Regions from separate parts of the Methylobacterium oryzisoli genome, predicted to be linked through region 1. Evidence: predicted binding sites of a transcription regulator. Region 1 holds the regulator's gene; each other region holds the start of a gene.
The links. The regulator LexA, encoded in region 1, represses DNA repair genes until DNA is damaged. The targets are predictions, from matches to a motif close to TGTTCNNNNTGTGTTCNG.
Positions count from the first base shown of each region.

Region 2: the regulator LexA is predicted to act here: its motif matches at 3,123-3,140, upstream of ACKUB9_RS23200 (trna delta -isopentenylpyrophosphate transferase).
Region 3: the regulator LexA is predicted to act here: its motif matches at 1,262-1,279, upstream of parE (DNA topoisomerase IV subunit B).

Region 1 covers NZ_JBKIBX010000009.1:33,181-39,019, forward strand. The annotation lists gene ACKUB9_RS10925 (HD-GYP domain-containing protein) at 1-742, opposite strand, end outside; gene lexA (transcriptional repressor LexA) at 1,101-1,823, opposite strand; gene ACKUB9_RS10935 (VOC family protein) at 2,105-2,500, shown strand; gene ACKUB9_RS10940 (gluconate 2-dehydrogenase subunit 3 family protein) at 2,556-3,104, shown strand; gene ACKUB9_RS10945 (GMC family oxidoreductase) at 3,186-4,754, shown strand; gene ACKUB9_RS10950 (hypothetical protein) at 4,754-5,113, shown strand; gene ACKUB9_RS10955 (ribbon-helix-helix domain-containing protein) at 5,125-5,427, opposite strand; gene ACKUB9_RS10960 (amino acid permease) at 5,600-5,839, shown strand, end outside.
Region 2 covers NZ_JBKIBX010000029.1:47,989-53,827, forward strand. The annotation lists gene ACKUB9_RS23180 (AAA family ATPase) at 1-575, shown strand, start outside; gene ACKUB9_RS23185 (hypothetical protein) at 572-1,567, shown strand; gene ACKUB9_RS23190 (DUF2270 domain-containing protein) at 1,650-2,354, shown strand; gene ACKUB9_RS23195 (hypothetical protein) at 2,368-3,042, opposite strand; gene ACKUB9_RS23200 (trna delta -isopentenylpyrophosphate transferase) at 3,391-4,128, shown strand; gene ACKUB9_RS23205 (response regulator) at 4,515-4,937, shown strand; gene ACKUB9_RS23210 (NepR family anti-sigma factor) at 5,233-5,442, shown strand; gene ACKUB9_RS23215 (alpha/beta hydrolase family protein) at 5,605-5,839, shown strand, end outside.
Region 3 covers NZ_JBKIBX010000013.1:149,236-155,074, reverse strand. The annotation lists gene topA (type I DNA topoisomerase) at 1-771, shown strand, start outside; gene ACKUB9_RS15135 (hypothetical protein) at 878-1,063, opposite strand; gene parE (DNA topoisomerase IV subunit B) at 1,341-3,431, shown strand; gene ACKUB9_RS15125 (zinc-binding dehydrogenase) at 3,836-4,993, shown strand; gene ACKUB9_RS15120 (DUF2147 domain-containing protein) at 5,158-5,547, shown strand; gene ACKUB9_RS15115 (DUF4345 domain-containing protein) at 5,590-5,839, opposite strand, start outside.

The sequences.
Region 1 (5,839 bases):
GTTCGTCCGGCGTCAGGCTGCTCGGCTTGGCCAGGATGGCGCGCGGGATCTTCGCCTTGCCGACGTCGTGCAGCAGGGCCGCCCGGGCGAGGCGGTGCTGGTCGCTGCGGCGGAAGCCGAGGACGCTCGCGAAGACCGCCGCATGACCGGCCACGCTGAGGGAGTGCTGGTAGACCTCGCTCTGGTGCGACCAGATCGTCTCCAGCCACGCCTGGATCCCAGCCTCGGAGATCGCGTCGAGGACGATCTCGGTGCCGGCCTCGACATCCTCGTGGGACAGCGCCCGGCCGGATTCCGCGGCATCGAACAGGCCGGTCACGAGCGCGCAGGCCTCGACGGCTTGAGCGCGGATCTGCACCCGCGGCTCGCGCGCGCGCTCGGCCGCGGACACCTGCACGAGATCGAGAAGGGCGGCGGACAGGGCGGCGCGGGAGGTGAAGGGCGGCAGGATCCGGGAGGCCCCGAGCGCCCGCGCCTTGGCGAGCGTGGCCGGCGTCAGGTCCCGCGCCAGGCACAGGCAGGGTCTCATGCGGGCGCGCAGATGGCTCATCAGGCCGCGCAGGCTCGCCAGGAGGGATGGATCGTCGAGGGCGACGTCGAGCAACACGGCGAGCACGGTGCCGGGCGGTTGGCGCTGCCCGGGTTCGATCACCCGGCAGGGCAGGTGGCAGGTGACGCTGTGGGCGAGCGAGTGGGCTTTCTTGGGATCGTCCGAGACCAGGAGAATGAAGCCGTCGGTCATCGTCGCGTTCCGCAGGCCTTCATCGGCACAGGAGGAGATCTGCCGGCGGGCCCACGGCCCACCGCGATCATCCCGGCACTTTGCCGGATTGATGGTTAAGCTTTCCTCTAGCTTCGGCGATCCCGCGAAGGGCCGTGCTCGCAGGCCGTTGGGACGGACGCAAGGTCAGATACTACGACGCCGTTGTGCCGCTTCTTTGGATTCCTTCGAGCGAGCGCCTGCCCTCGAGGCAGGATGGGTTACGACCCGACGATGTCCCGGAACGCCGAAGGCCCGCGCGGGGAGTCGCGCGGGCCTTCGATGATCGCCACGATGCCTCCGGGCACGATGTCCCGGAGGATGATCCGGAACCAGGCCGTCAGTACTTGCGGATCAGGCTGACGAGCCGGCCCTGGATGCGCACGCGGTCCGGGCCGAGCACGCGGGTCTCGTAGGCCGGGTTGGCGGCCTCGAGGGCGATCGACGAGCCGCGGCGGCGCAGGCGCTTGAGCGTGGCCTCCTCGTCGTCGATCAGCGCCACCACGATGTCGCCGGTATTGGCCGTCTCCTGCCGGCGGATCACCACGAGGTCGCCGTCGAGGATGCCCGCCTCGATCATCGAGTCGCCGCGCACTTCGAGCGCGTAATGCTCGCCGCCGGCCAGGAAGTCGGGCGACATCGCCACGCTGCGGCTCTGGGACTGGATCGCCGAGATCGGCGTACCGGCGGCGATGCGGCCCATCACCGGGATGGCCACCGAGCCCGACCGGTGATCGTCCACCGCCACCCCGGCGGGCATGGCGGGCTTGGCGACCGGCTCCTTGGCGCGCCCGCCCTCGACCACGCTCGGGTTGAAGCGCACCACCTCGGCGGAGGGCGCGCTCACCGTCTCGGGCAGGCGGATCACCTCGATCGCCCGGGCGCGATTCGGCAGCCGGCGCAGGAAGCCCCGCTCCTCCAGCGCCGTGATCAGTCGGTGGATGCCCGACTTGGACTTGAGGTCGAGGGCGTCCTTCATCTCGTCGAAGGACGGGGGGACGCCCGTCTCGCGCATCCGCTGCTGGATGAAGCGGAGCAGGTCCAACTGCTTACGGGTGAGCATGGGTCACTCTCATCGCCTGCGCGGGCACGCTGATCGAAACAAATCGCGAACATGGTAAGCGTTCCTCAAGTGTTCCGCAAGCGGCTTGGCGTCGTGCCGCGGATGAAGCGGCCTCGTCCACACGTCTGCACCGATTCTCGACCTGCGCCGACTCCGCCCTGACGGCCGGCGGGATCGGCCCCGCAACAGCCCGCTACCACCTGCGGCCCCGGCCGCCGGCTACGATCGGGGCGTGCAGACACACCGGCACCGGCCGCAAGTCCAGGAGAAGTCGTTTCCCGATGGCCAAGCCCGTTCATTCCATGATCCGCGTCCGCGACGAGGCCCGCTCGTGCGAGTACTATGCCCGCGCCTTCGGCCTGGAGGTCGCCGACCGCTTCGCGTTCGACACCTTCGCGCTCGTCTACCTGCGCGACCCCGCCTCGCCCTTCGAGCTCGAACTCACGGTCAACTTCGACCGGCAGGAGCCCTACGAGATCGGCAACGGCTACGGCCACCTCGCGGTGGTGGTGGACGATGTCGAGGCCGAGCACGCGCGCTTCGAGCGCGAGGGCCTGCCCGCGACGCCCGTGAAGGACTTCCAGCACCAGGGCCGCACGCTCGCCCGGTTCTTCTTCGCCACCGATCCCGACGGCTACAAGATCGAGGTCATCCAGAAGGGCGGCCGCTTCGGCTGAGCCGTCCCCAGGCAACAGCATGACGACAAGCAAGAACGTCACGAGGAGACGCCCGATGAGAGAAGTCGATCCGCGCCGGCGGGTGAGCCGGCGCAGCTTCCTGCAGAGCGCCGCCGCGGCGGCCCCGGCGGCGGCCATCGCCACGGGCGCCGGCCTGGCGGTGGAGGAGGCCTGGGCGGAGGGCGGCGCCGCCCTGTCGCCCTCCGACCTGAAGACCCTGGTGAAGGTGGCGCGGGACATCTACCCGCACGACTTCCTGGCCGACACCTACTACATCGCCGCCGTGAAGCCGTGGGACGGCAAGGCGGCGGGCGATCCGGCCACGAAGCAGCTCCTCTCCGAGGGCATCCGCCGCCTCGACGAGGATGCGCGCACCCGGCACAAGGTCGCCTATGCGCAGGTCGGCTGGGAGGCCGACCGCGTCGTCCTGCTCCAGGCGATCGAGCACACGCCCTTCTTCAAGGCGCTGCGGGCCGACCTCGTGGTCTCGCTCTACAACCAGCCCGAGCTGTGGCCGAAGTTCGGCTACGAGGGTCCCTCCGCCGACAAGGGCGGCTACATCCAGCGCGGCTTCAACGACATCGACTGGCTGCCGAAGGTCTGAACCAGCCGCCAGACCTGAGTGATCTCACGCGCGGCAGGAGGGCGCGCACGGCGCGGACCCCCGGCGCGACCGGAGGACAGCATGGCCACTTTCGACCTCAACGACGACGGGCTCGTCGTCATCGTGGGCTCGGGCGCGGGCGGGGGCACGCTCGGCACCGAACTGGCGCTCAAGGGGATCAAGACCGTGATCCTGGAGGCGGGCGCCCGTCACAACACGGAGGATTTCGTCAACGACGAGTGGGCGAGCTTCGCGCAGCTCGCTTGGACCGACATGCGCACCACCTCGGGCTCCTGGCGGGTGGCGCGGGACTTCCCCAACCTGCCGGCCTGGATCGTGAAGGCGGTGGGCGGCTCCACCGTGCACTGGGCCGGCGCCTCCTTGCGCTTCGAGGAGCACGAATTCCGCATCCGCGACCATTACGGCGTGATGCCGGGCGCCAACCTCCTCGACTGGCCGATCACCCTGGCCGACCTCGACCCCTGGTACGCGAAGGCCGAGGACCGGATGGGCGTGACGCGCACCAACGGCATCAAGGGCCTGCCCGGCAACAACAACTTCAAGGTGCTGGAGGCCGGGGCGCGCCGCGTCGGCTACAAGGAGGTCCATACCGGCCGGATGGCGATCAACAGCGAGGAGCGCCACGACCGCGGCGCCTGCCAGCAGATCGGCTTCTGCTTCCAGGGCTGCAAGTCGGGAGCGAAGTGGTCGACGCTGATCGCCGAGATCCCCCGCGGCGAAGAGACCGGCAACCTCGAAGTGCGGCCGAACTGCATGGTGATCCGCATCGAGCACGACGCGGCCGGCAAGGTCACGGGCGTCGTCTACGCGGATGAGAAGGGCCAGCTCCAGCGCCAGAAGGCCCGCATCGTGGCGGTGGCGGGCAACTCCATCGAGAGCCCGCGCCTGCTCCTCAACAGTGCCTCGACCCTCTTCCCGGACGGGCTCGCGAACTCGTCGGGGCAGGTCGGCCGCAACTACATGCGGCACATGACCGGCAGCATCTACGGCGTGTTCGAGAAGTCGGTGCACATGTACCGCGGCACGACCATGGCCGGCATCATCCGGGACGAGGCGCACCACGACCCCAAGCGCGGCTTCGCGGGCGGCTACGAGATGGAGACGCTCTCGCTCGGCGTGCCCTTCATGGCCGCCTTCCTCAACCCGGGCGGCTGGGGGCGCACCTTCACGAGCGCGATGGAGCAGTACCCGCGCATGGCCGGGATGTGGCTCGTCGGCGAGGACATGCCGCAGGAGACGAACCGCATCACGCTCGATCCCGCCGTCAAGGACAAGCACGGGATGCCGGTCGCGCACGTGCACTTCGACGACCACCCCAACGACGTCGCCATGCGCAACCACGCCTACCGGCAGGGCGCGGCGGTCTACGAGGCGGTGGGCGCCACCGTCACCTACCCGACCCCGCCCTACCCGAGCACCCACAACATGGGCACGAACCGCATGAGTGCGAAGCCGCGGGACGGCGTGGTGAACGGGTTCGGCCAGACCCACGACGTGAAGAACCTGTTCGTCTCGGACGGCAGCCAGTTCACGAGCGGCGCCGCCTGCAACCCGACGCTCACCATCGTGGCGCTGGCGCTGCGGCAGGCCGACCACATCGCGGGCGCGATGCAGCGGCGGGAGATCTGATGACCCGTCCCCTCCTCACCGCTCTCGTCCTGGCGGGCCTCTCCGCGGCGCCGGCCGCGGCCGGCCCCCGCCTCGCCCAGGGCTCCCCCGCCCCGGCACCGGGCGGGGGCGCGGCGGCCTACCCGAACAACCCGGCCGGAACCCCGGCCGCGGAGCGGGAGGCCCGCCCGGTCACAGCCCCCTGCCCGCCGGGCAGCCCCTGTCCGGGCCGGCCCGAGCCCTCCGGCGCCGCCGATACGAGCCGCACCGGGACGCCCAGCACCTCGGCCGGGCGCACCGACCGCGTGCCGAGCACCGCCTATCCGGACGCGCCGGGCGGGATGCCCTCCAGCCGGCCGGACGGCACCGCGCCGCGCTGAGCCGCGCGGGCCTACTCCGCCGCCATCAGGGCGGGCCGAAATAGCCGGCCCGTCTCGCCCTTGGCGAGGTAGATCAGGCAGCAGCAGCGCAGGAGCGAGGCGAAGTTGCGCACCTCGCCCTGCCGCTCCAGCACCTCGTCGTGCAGCTTGGTGGCGAACTTGGCGACGCTCAGGTTCTCCTGACGGGCGATGTCTTCCAGGATGGTCCAGAAGGCGGATTCCAGCCGCAGCGACGTGCAGTGGCCGCCGATGCGCAAGGACCGGGTCTCGCAGGCGTAGTTCTCCGGCGGCTGCTCCGCGAAGATGCGGCACATGGGGCGTCCTCCATACTTTGGAACGAGCCTAGACAAAGCCGCACGGCTCCCGCAACCGGACGTTGGGCGATCGGCCTTTCTGCCGCAGCGGAAGATTTTTGCCGTTCCCCTTGCGACCGTGGCCGTGCTGGCGCGTTGAGCCGACCAAGGATGCCAGTGGGAGGCGCGGCCGATGGCGGCGGGAGCGGAGGCGGGCGGCCTGTGGCGCAGGAAGCCGATCGAGCGGTTGACCCGGGATGCGGAGGCGGGCGAGCACGCGCTCCACCGCACGCTCGGGCCCCTGAGTCTCATCGGGCTCGGCATCGGGGCGATCATCGGGGCGGGCCTCTTCTCGCTCACCGGCATCGCGGCGGCCGAGCATGCCGGTCCGGCGGTGGTGATCTCCTTCGCCATCGCGGCGCTCGGGTGCGCC
Region 2 (5,839 bases), on a different contig from region 1:
TCCTCGGCCAGCTCGCGGAGGGGCGCGAGGCCGCGCTGGCGCGGGCCGAGGCCGTGCGCGCGCTGCCCCCGCCCGAGGCCGTGGCGGATCTCGGCCGCACCCTCGCCGAGGCGCGCCACCGCGAGGGCGTCGCCCGGCGGTTGAGCGCCGCGGCGCGCGGCCTCGCGGCGGCCCGCGCCCAGGCGGCGGCGCTGGCGGACCTGCCGGCGGCACCCATCCTGCGCCCGAGCGCGGCGCCCGAGCGTCACGCCGCCGCCCTGGCACGCCTTTTGGGCGACCTCGCCCGTGCCCGCGCCCGGGCGCGGTCGCTCGCGGACCTGCCGGCGGCGCCCGCGCTCGCGCCCGATGGACCAGCCGTGAGCCACGCCGCGCGGCTCGCCGCCCTGGCGGACCGGCTCGCGGCGGCAGAGCGGCGCGTCGCGCAGGCGCAGGCGGGCCTCGCGGAGATCGAGGCCGAGACCGCGGCGCTGCTCGCCCGGACCGGCGGGCGCTGCCCGGCCTGCGGCGGCCCGGCCGTCGCCGGCACGCTCCTCGACGGCCATCGCCACGGCCCCGCCCATCCGGAGGCCGCATGATCCTCGGGTCCGAACGCTGGGAGGCCGCCCCGCTCGCCTGCGCGGGCCTGCTGCTCGTGGGCGATCCGCACGTCTCCTCGCGCAAGCCCGGCCGGCGCAAGGACCCGGACTGGCCCGGCCCGATCCTGGCCAAGCTCGAACACTGCGTCGCGCTCGCCAACGCGCGCGATCTCGCGCCGGTGCTGCTCGGCGACCTGTTCGAGCACCCGGTGGAGCCCGACGAGAGCCTGAAGGCGCGCCTCGTGCGGATCCTGAAGGCCTTTCGCCATCGCCCGCTCGCCAACGTGGGCAACCACGACATCCGCCACGCCCGCCTCTCGGACGGGGACAGCCTCGCGGTGCTGGCGCTCAGCGACGTGCTCGACGCGGTGCCGGAATCCGGCCCCGCCGCGCGGTTCGACCTCGGCGGCCGGGTCGTGGGCGTCGGCGCCACGCCCTACGGGCAGGCGATCCCCGCCGACGTGCGGGGCCTTTTTCCCGGAACGCAGGCGATTGTCTGGCTCACCCACCACGACCTCGCCTTCGGAGCGGGCTATCCGGGCGCCGTGCCGCCGCACGCCATCGCGGGCTGCGCGCTGGCGGTGAACGGCCACGTCCACAAGCGCCACCGGCCGGTGGGGATCGGCGGCACGCTCTGGTTCAACCCCGGCACCATCACCCGCGGCTCGGTCGATCTTCTGGCCCACGAGCCCGCCGCCTGGATCGTCGCGCCCGATCTCTCGCTCAAGCCCGAGCCCCTGCCGCACCGCCCCGACGTCTTCGACCTTACGGGCCGCCAGGTGGCCCCGGCCCGGCCCGAGGCGGCGCCGGTCGAGAGCGCCTTCGTGTCGCTCCTGCGCGCCGAGACCGCCACCGACCTCGCCCGCAGCGACGACGGCGCGCTGATCCGTGAGGAGATCGAGGCCAAGTTCGCCCGCGACGGCACCCCGGAGCCGGTGCGCGCGGCGATCCGCTCGCTGGTGGAGGAGGCTGTGGCGCGTCGGGCGGGGTGATTCGGGCTTCAGCTTCCGCGCCCCCTCGCGCCATGATGCGCCCGGGCCGGATCCGGCCCGGGAGAGACGGGGAGGGAGCGCCATGACGACCGGGCCGGAGACCGCGCGCGGGGCCGCCGAGGCGCCGGTCCCGTATCCGCGCACGCCCGCCGAGATCATCACCGTGCTCGCCCACTACCACCGGGCCGAGATCGCCCGCATGGCGGGCTGGCGCGACCGGATCGACCGCACCACCAACTGGGCCATCACGGTCATCGCCGCCATGCTGTCGGTGTCGCTCTCGACCCCGACCGCGCATCACGGCGTGCTGCTGTTCGCGATGCTCCTGGTGCTGCTGCTGCTCGGCATCGAGGCCCGGCGCTACCGCTTCTTCGACGTCTACCGCCACCGCGTGCGCCGGCTGGAGCGCTGCTACTACGCGCAGGTCTTCGCCCCGCGGCCGGACCCGTCGGCCGACTGGCCGGCGGCGCTCGGCGCGGACCTGCGCCAGCCCCAGTTCCACGTCACCCTGGCGGATGCCTTCGCGCGGCGGCTGCGGCGCAATTACGGCTGGATGTTCGTGATCCTGGCGCTCGCCTGGGTGCTCAAGATCACCTCGGCCCGGCTGCAGGAGGCGGGCCGGGGCGAGATGGTCCACTCGGTGGGCGAGATCGTCGGCAACGCGGCGCTGGGCCCCCTGCCGGGCTGGCTGGTGCTCGGGGCGGTGGCGGCCTTCTACGGCTGGCTTCTGGCGGTGGGCCTGTCCGCCGGCCGGCGGGACGTCGAGGACGGGCCGGTGCACGTCTGAACCCGGCCGGGGTTCAGAAGCCGAACGGGTCCGCGGCGGGCAGGGGCCGGCGGCGCACCGGAGTCTCGGGCAGGATCGGGCGGCCGATGTCGATGGCGAGCAGGCCTTCGACGGCGAGCGCCAGCACGGCGGCGACGCCGTCCGGGGCGTTCTGGACCACCGCCGCGCATTCCACGAGGCGGCCGGTGCCGCACTCGTCGAGGTAGTGCAGGATCCGCACCCGGTCGCCCGCCGACACGAAGGTGCGGCGGCAGGCCATCACCAGCCGCACCGTGGAGATCCGGGGCTCGGCCCGCAGCGAGGCCGCGCTCTCGATGACGAAGCGGCGCCCGTCCTCGGCCACCACCGTCTCGCCCGCCACGTAGGCGACGCGCAGGGGATGGCGGGCGAGATCCGCCTCCGCCACCACGTCGACGAGCAGGCCCGGCTCGTCCGTGCGGGTCTGCTCGAAATCGGCGGCGTGCTCCACGCTCTCGTCCCCGACGAGGAGCCGCGCCGGCGCGGGGCCGGGGCGCAGCGCCTCCACGGCCGGATCGAGGGCCGCGATCGCCAAGAAGTCGGCCACCAGCGCCATGCGCGGGGCCGCGAGCGCCGGCGCGCCGGTGCGGCGAGCATGGCGCACCGCGCTGCGGCGCGTCCCCGGCCGGTCGAGCAACAGGGCGGAATCGTGCGGGCGAGGGGCACTCATGGCCGGAGGGCACTCCCGGAAACGCGGCGGCGCGCAGGCAGGGATCGCCCACGCACAAAGATCTCGCCGCACCAGTTCACAAGAACGATTAGCGAACACACTCTTGCCGGTCAACGGCGCCATAATCGCACGACGATAAGCCCGGGCGTCATCGTCTGGAGCTTGCCACGGATCGGCTCCGGATAGGCGTTGCGGGCTGGGACAAAATGCGCGCCGCCGGAGCGGCTTTGCTTCCTGAAATCCGGCGAAAACACTCGCTCAACGCGAGGCGTCGTGCTACAAGAATCGCCGTGGCCGCAGGCGCCTCAGCGCACCCCCGGCCGCCTTCGAGCAGGTGAGATCGATCGCATGAGCGCAACGACCGACAAGCAGATCGCGGAGATCCTCGCGACCTACGGTGAGCCGCTGGCCGGCAACGTCTGGCGGGTGCAGGGCACCGCCGTGATCTACCACAAGGCGCTGGAGCGCATCGCCGTGCAGGCCCGCATCCGCTTCGATGCGCCGGTGATCGTGCGGGCGGAGCGCGACGAGGCCGTGATCCTGGTCACCGGCCATATGCCGGGGCCGAACGGCGACCGCACCGAGTGGTCGATCGGCGAGGCGCTGATCGGCGTGAACTACCGCGTCTCCGGCAAGCAGGCGGCCTACGTCTTCGCGATGGCGGAGAAGCGGGCCAAGGACCGCGTGATCCTCAAGCTCGCGGGCCTGCACGGCCTGCTCTACTCGGAGGACGAGGCGGACGAGTTCAAGGCCTCCCGCCCCGATCTCCAGCCGGCGCGTGCCCAGGCCGGCCGGACCGAGCCGGCGCCGCAGCCCGAGGCGGCCGGGGAGTTGTCCGAAGAAGAGATGCCCGATACGGCCGCCGCGCCCGCCCTCGACGGCGCCTCGGCAGAGGCCGACCTCAAGGCCCGGATCGACAAGGCGAAGAGCATCAACGCGGTGACCGACCTGATGCTCGACCCCGAGACGCAGCGCGTCCTCGCCGCCCTGGCGCCGGGCCTGCGCGACGAGGTGCGCGAGCACGCCAAGCAGCGCCTCGTCAGCCTCGGCTGGCCGGCCAAGAGCCGCAAGGCCGCGGCGGCCTGAGGCAGCCCGGCCCGCACGGATCCTCGTCGAGCGGCCCGGGCGGGACTCGTCCGGGCTGCTTGAGCGCGTGACCTTTGCTCGGGACTGCCAATTCCGCGCCCCCGCGGCGGCCGTCGACCTTGGCCACATTGTCGCAATCGTGAATGGGCCGGGGCGCCGGCTGCCTTGCTGGCGCCCACCTCGCTCCCATGATGCGCACCCGCGCCGCAGGAGGAAGCGTGCCCGCGACGGCACACATGCGCGCCCAAGCCCCGGCGCAGGCCCGCCGGACCTTGATTCACGCCATCAAGGGCAGGATGATGCGTCTGTGGTCAAGCTTTCGTGAGCGCCGTCTCGGATCGGCGCGGCCCTATGCAACCGTTGGACCGGACGCCCGTTCCATGCCTATGAGCGATGCCGGCGCGAAGACGCAACCCGTGATCCTGGTCGTCGAGGACGAGCCGGAGGAGCGCTTCCTCGCGGCCACGCTCCTCGAGGAGACGGGCTTCCGCGTCATCGAGGCGGAGACCGCCGAGAAGGCGCTCGCGATCCTGCGCGAGCGGGGCGAGGAGGTGACCGTGGTGTTCTCCGACGTGAGAACCCCCGGACCGATCGGCGGCTTCGAATTGGCGCGCATCATCGGCGTGACGTGGCCGCGCGTGCATGTGCTGCTCACCTCGGGCGATGCGGGCGACCAACCGAGCGACCTGCGCATGTCCGCGACCTTCATTCCCAAGCCGTGGCGGGCGCTCGACATCCTGACCCTCGTCGAGCAGGCGGCCGGCTATCACAGCGGGAATTCTCCCGTCGGAGACGCGAACGCCGGGTAGGCGTCGCGTCGAGGAAAAGCCGTCTCCCGACTCTCCAAGATGACCCGCGGGTTCGCCCGGGCCGCCCGTGCGGGCGCGCACGTCGACGCCGCCTGCATCCTCCTACTATCGGGCATCGGGTGCGGCGTCAGGGTCAATGCTCGCGAGAGCAGCAGGGCGCGAGATCATCGCGGATGCTGCGCAACCCACCCGTCCGAGCCGCGTTGTGACTCGTGATTTCCTGAGTCATTCCGCCCATCGGCCGAAGGGCCGGGCCTCTCACGGGGGAGACAGGGCAGCCGCCCGAAGACCGCAGATGAAGCTGATTCCGAGCAACCACGCAGCCAGCTTTGGACAGACGCACGCGACGGCCACGTCGCTGGCCGACGCCCTGCTGCTCGCCAAACTCGGGCACGATCTGCGGGCCCTCTACACCGACGTGGTCGACGAGCCGGTGCCCGATGAGCTGAACCGGCTCATCGACCACCTGAGCCCGACCGATCCGGAGCCAGGCCAGCGCGGTTGAGCGCCAGGCCAGCGCGGTTGAGCGCCGGCACCCGGACAACTGTACCGCGGAAGCGACAGGGCCGCGCAACCGGCAGCGGGCGGGCCGACGAGGCCTTGTGATCGGCTCCGAAACAGTGTCGGTTGGGCGGATCGTCGGCCCGGCTCCCCCGCCTCCTCGTCCATGCGCCCCTTGCTCCGCCTTCCCCGCGTCGTCCTGCTGACGCTCGGCCTCGCCGCGGCGCAGGGCGGGGCCGAGGCCGCCACCCCGCCCCCGCAGCCCAAGGAGGGTCCGGGCGGCGCCGCCTATGCGGGCCAGACCGTCACCAAACGGGCGCTCGGCCGCGCGGGGGCCGTGACCTTCGCGTTCTACGCCGCCACGCCCGCCCCCGCGCAGGGGCGCCCCGTGGTGGTGTTCC
Region 3 (5,839 bases), on a different contig from region 1:
TGCAAGTACACCCGTCAGCTCTCCGCCACCGGCATCGAGGGCGACGGCGAGGGCAGCTCGGCCGAGGGCGGCCAGCCCGGCGTGCGGGTGCTCGGCGAGGATCCGGCGACCGGCCAGCCGGTGACCCTGCGCGACGGGCGCTTCGGCCCCTTCGTGCAGCTCGGCGAGGCCTCGACCGAGAAGGGGGCGGAAAAACCCAAGCGCTCCTCGCTGCCCAAGGGCCTCGCTCCCGGCGACGTGACGCTGGAGACGGCGCTGAAGCTGCTCGCGCTGCCGCGCGAGGTGGCCCGGCACCCGGAATCGGGCGAGCCGATCCTGGCCAATCTCGGCCGCTTCGGCCCCTACGTGCAGCACGGGAAGACCTACGCCAACCTGGGCAAGGACGACGACCTCCTGGAGATCGGCGCCAACCGGGCGATCGATCTGATCGTCGCCAAGGAGCAGGGGGGCGGACGGCCCGCGACCGATCCCGGCCGGGCGCTCGGAACCGATCCAGAGGGGCGCACCGTCACCGTGAAGGCCGGCCGCTACGGCCCCTACGTGACGGACGGCGACGTCAACGCCACCCTGCCGAAGGGCGCGGACCGGGACGCGCTGACCCTCGACGAGGCGCTGCGGCTGATCGCGGCCCGGCGCGAGGCCGGGGGAGGGGGCAAGAAGAAGGGCGCGGCGAGGGGGCGCACCCGGAGCGCGGATGGCGCGGCGAAGCCGGCGCGGAAGGCTGCTCCCAAGAAGGCCGCCGCCAAGAAGGCGGCAAGCGCCGGGGAGTGAGGCGCTAAGCAGGTTTCGCAAAAGTGGCCGCCGGTTTTGCGATGAAAACCTGCGGCAAAACAAGAGCCTAAGCGGACGAAGCGTTGGCCTGCCAACGCAAGTCTGCTTAGAACGCGAAGGCGAGCGTGGCGGCGAGCGCCGCCACCACCGCCGAGCCGGTGGCCGTGGCGGTGAAGCGGTTGACGTTGCGGGTGAGGCCCACGGCGTCGTCGAAGCAGCCGAAAGCCTCGCCGGCGGCGCGCTCGGCCCGCGCGAGGGCATGGTGGCGGGCGTGACGGGTGGCGGCTTTCATCGGTCTCGGGCCTCCTCGGGCGCTCAGTGCCGGCATCGACCAGCGTGGCTGTAACGCGTTGACGGAAGCCTTGTTCCCGCGGGGCTATTCAGGGTGAAGCAATCTTAACGTAACTCGTTTACCACCTTGAGGCCCGGCAGCCCGCCCGCGGCGGACCGCGCCGCTCCGCCACGGCCGGGTCCTGCGATGGACCCTTTCTGTTTCCGGTTTGTTCCGGTATAGGGAGAGGATGAGTGCGAATGCTGCCAGAGCCGTCCCCCCATCGCGAGGCCGCCGCGTGAGCGACGCCGCACGAGATCTGTTCGGTCCGGGCGCCAAGGCGGCGCCCGTCGACCCCATCGCCGGGCCAAGGACCCCCAGGCCTGTGACCCCGAGACCCGAGCGTCCCAAGCCCGTGGCGGTGGCCCCGGCCACGCCGGCCGCGCCGGCCGAGGCCGGCTACGACGCCTCGACCATCGAGGTGCTGGAGGGCTTGGAGCCGGTGCGGCGCCGGCCCGGCATGTATATCGGCGGCACCGACGAGAAGGCGCTGCACCACCTCTTCGCCGAGGTGATCGACAACGCGATGGATGAGGCGGTGGCGGGCCATGCCAGCTTCATCGAGGTGGAGCTGGAGGAGGGCGGCCTCCTCACGGTGACGGACAACGGCCGGGGCATCCCGGTCGATCCGCACCCCAAATTCCCGGGCAAGTCGGCCCTCGAAGTGATCATGACCACGCTGCACGCGGGCGGCAAGTTCGACTCGAAGGTCTACGAGACTTCGGGCGGCCTGCACGGGGTCGGCGTGTCGGTGGTGAACGCGCTCTCCGACATCCTGGAGGTCGAGGTCGCCCGCAGCCAGACCCTCTACCGCCAGACCTTCTCGCGCGGCCTGCCCCAGGGCGGCCTGGAGGAGGTCGGCCGCGTGCAGAACCGGCGCGGCACGCGGGTGCGGTTCCACCCCGACCCGCAGATCTTCGGCTCGCTGACCTTCGAGCCGCGCCGCCTGTTCAAGATGGCGCGCTCCAAGGCCTACCTGTTCGGCGGCGTCGAGATCCGCTGGCGCTGCGCGCCCGCGCTCCTGGAGGGCGTGGACAACGTCCCGGCCGAGGCGGTGCACCGGTTCCCGGCCGGCCTGAAGGACTATCTCGCGCGCGAGATCGACGGCCGGGACCTCGTCACGGACGCGCTGTTCACCGGCAAGGTGACGAAGCCCGGCAGCCACGGCTCGCTCGAATGGGCGGTGGCGTGGTTCGCCAACGACGACGGTTTTTCCTCCTCCTACTGCAACACCGTGCCGACGCCCGAGGGCGGCACGCACGAGAGCGGCTTGCGCATCGCGCTGCTGCGGGGCCTGCGCGACCACGCCGAGCGCGTCGGGCAGGTCAAGCGCATGCAGGCGGTGACCACCGACGACGTGATGGCGACCTGCGCCGCCATGCTGTCGGTGTTCATCCGCGAGCCGGAATTCCAGGGCCAGACCAAGGACAAGCTCGCGACGCTGGAGGCCTCGCGCATCGTCGAGGCGGCCGTGCGCGACGCCTTCGACCACTGGCTCGCGGGCTCGCCGGCGCAGGCCAACAAGCTCCTCGACTGGGTGGTGGACCGGGCGGAGGAGCGGCTGCGCCGCCGCCAGGAGAAGGAGGTCGCGCGCAAGACCGCGACCCGCAAGCTGCGCCTGCCGGGCAAGCTCGCCGACTGCTCGAAGGCCGGGGCGGCCGGCTCCGAGATCTTCATCGTCGAGGGCGATTCGGCGGGCGGGTCGGCCAAGCAGGCGCGCGACCGCGCCACGCAGGCGGTGCTGCCGCTACGCGGCAAAATCCTCAACGTGGCCTCGGCCAGCCGCGACAAGCTCGGGGCGAACCAGCTGCTCTCGGACCTGACGCAGGCGCTCGGTTGCGGCACGGGCACGCATTACCGCGATGACGACCTTCGCTACGAGAAGGTCATCATCATGACGGATGCGGACGTCGACGGCGCCCACATCGCCTCGCTGCTGATCACCTTCTTCTACCGGCAGATGCCGCGGCTGATCGAGCGCGGTCATCTCTACCTCGCGGTGCCGCCCCTCTACCGGCTGACGCAGGGCTCCAAGAGCGCCTACGCGCGCGACGACCGCCACAAGGACCAGCTCATGAAGAGCGTGTTCAAGAACGGCAAGGTGGAGATCGGGCGCTTCAAGGGCCTCGGCGAGATGATGCCGAACCAGCTCAAGGAGACCACGATGGACCCGCAGAAGCGCACGCTCCTGCGCGTGGCGGTGCTGGAAGAGACCCGCGAGATCACCGGCGAGACGGTGGAGCGCCTGATGGGCAACAAGCCCGAGGCGCGCTTCGCCTTCATCACCGAGCGGGCGGCCTTCGCGGACGAGACCGGGCTGGACATCTGAGGCGTACGACACTCTTTCCCGTCATCCGGGAAAGAGGGCGGAATAGAGTTCTGAAGCAAAGCAGAAGCGGCCGAGGTGGGGCATCTCTGGCAGGTGAGGCGCACTCGGGCCGAGTGGCCTCTGGCCCCGGACGCCGCTTCCACCCTGTCGTCCGCGGTGGACGCCGCTACCCCCCGGTCCGGACGAGAGCCGGGGCGATCGTCGCGGCACGCCTCGTCGGTGGCGTCATGCCTCCCTCCTCGGGTGCACCCCGGCGCGTCGCTGTGGCCGAGGCACCCGAAGCCTGATCCTGCGCTCCCGGCGCGTCAAGGACGAAATTCGGGCGACGCGCGGGCGGATCGGCTGCTAGGGTTCGGGTCCGGGGATGGCTCGACCCGTCCCCCGGCAGACAGGGAGGACAAGTCATGGGCAAGCCCGACATCCGGGTCGCGACCTTCGCCGGCCCGGGCGCCGCGCCGGAGATCCGCACCGTGCCGTGGCCGTCGGTGCCGCGCCGGGCCGCGCTGATCAAGATCGGCGCGTGCGGCGTCTGCGGCACCGACCAGCACATCCTCAAGGGGCATTGGCCCAAGCCCCTGCCGTGGCCGTTCACGCTCGGTCACGAGATCGGCGGCGTGATCGTCGAGAAGGGCGACGAGTTCACGGCGGACTTCATGGAAAAACCGCTCGGCGTCGGCTCCAAGGTGATGATCCCGCCGCTGATGCCCTGCGGGCATTGCTACTACTGCGTCCACTACCCGGAGCAGGCCAACAAGTGCCTGACGCCGGTCTATTACGGCCGCTACCTCGGCTTCGATAAGGCGCCGCACCTGTGGGGCGGGTGGGCCGAGTACGTCTACGTCGACCTCGAGATGCTGCCCGGCACCAAGGTGTACAAGCTGCCGGACGACATGAACCTGCGGCTCGGCGCCCTGTCGGAGCCGCTGACCTCCTGCATCCGCGCGTTCAACCGCGCGACGCGGGCGGGCGGCTTCAAGTGGGGCGACACGGTGGTGATCCAGGGCTCGGGGCCGATCGGCATCCTGGCGGTGGCGGCCGCGCAGGAGATGGGCGCGGGCCGCGTCATCTGCGTCGGCGCGCCCGAGGAGCCGCGGCTCGCGCTGGCGCGCCGGTTCGGGGCCGAAGCCACGGTGGACATCACGGAGCTGCGCACGCCGCAGGAGCGCATCGCCCGGGTGCGGGAGATCGTTGGCGGCTTCGGGGCCGACCTCGTGATGGATTGCTCGGGCCACCCCTCGGCGGGACCGGAGGGGATCGAGTTCCTGCGCGACGGCGGCACCTACGTGGAGATGGGTCAGTTCACCGATGCCGGCTCGATCGAGACCTCGTGGCACCGGATCTGCGCCAAGGACCTGAACGTGCTCGGCTCCTGGGCCTTCACCGGCAACGACCTGCCGCTCGGCGTCGACATGCTCTACCGGGCGCGCGACAAATACCCCTGGCTCGACATGCAGACCGTCTACCCCTTCACGCAGGAAGGCCTCAGCGCGGCGGTGGCCGACGCGATGGCGATGCGCACCGTCAAATCGACCATCGTCCCGTTCCCGGACCTCGTCGCCTGACGGGATCCTCGTGACGGCGGAGCCCGGGCCCCGAGTTCCGCCCCCTCCGACACCCCCAGACCTCTCGGCAGGTTCGCGTTGGCACTTCGACGCGAGCCTAGCTAGAACACGCCCTGATCACCTGAGAGGAGACGCCACCCGTGCACCGCATCCTGCTGGCCGCCATGACCCTGATGCTGCCCGTCCTCGGCGCTCTGGCGCAGCCGGCGCTGCAGCCTGCCGGCACGTGGCAGACCGCGGCCGGCGACGCGCATGTGCGCATCGCCAAGTGCGGCGAAGCCTATTGCGGCACGGTGGTGAAGATCCTGGCGGGCGAGAACCGCGACGTGAACAACCCCGACCCGGCCCTGCGCACCCGCAGCATGGTCGGCGTCCCGCTCTCCACCGACATGCGCCCGAACGGCGAGGGCTGGGAGGGCAGCCTCTACAATTTTCGCGATGGCCGGACCTATTCGGGCAAGCTCGCCATGAAGGGGCCGAACGCGCTCGAACTCGCCGGCTGCGTGCTCGGCGGGTTGATCTGCAAGCGGCAGGTCTGGACGCGGGTCAACTGACACTCCGCGCCCGGTCGATCGCGGCGCGGCAGCCGGCGTCGCTCAGGCGCCGTGGGGCATCCGATCGCGGGCGTTGGCGATGCGCGTCTGCCAGAGGCAGAGGAGCGGGGTCACGCCGAGTTCGATTCCGAGCGCCGCCAGCATGGTGAGGGAGGGCACGCCGGTGAGCCAGAGGCCGACGAGGCGCCCGAGGCCGCCCAGCATCACTACCAGGGTGAGGAAGCGGAAGAGCGTCGTCTTCTGCTCGATGGCCGGCACCGTCGCCCAGAAGAGGATGCCGATGCCGAGGAGC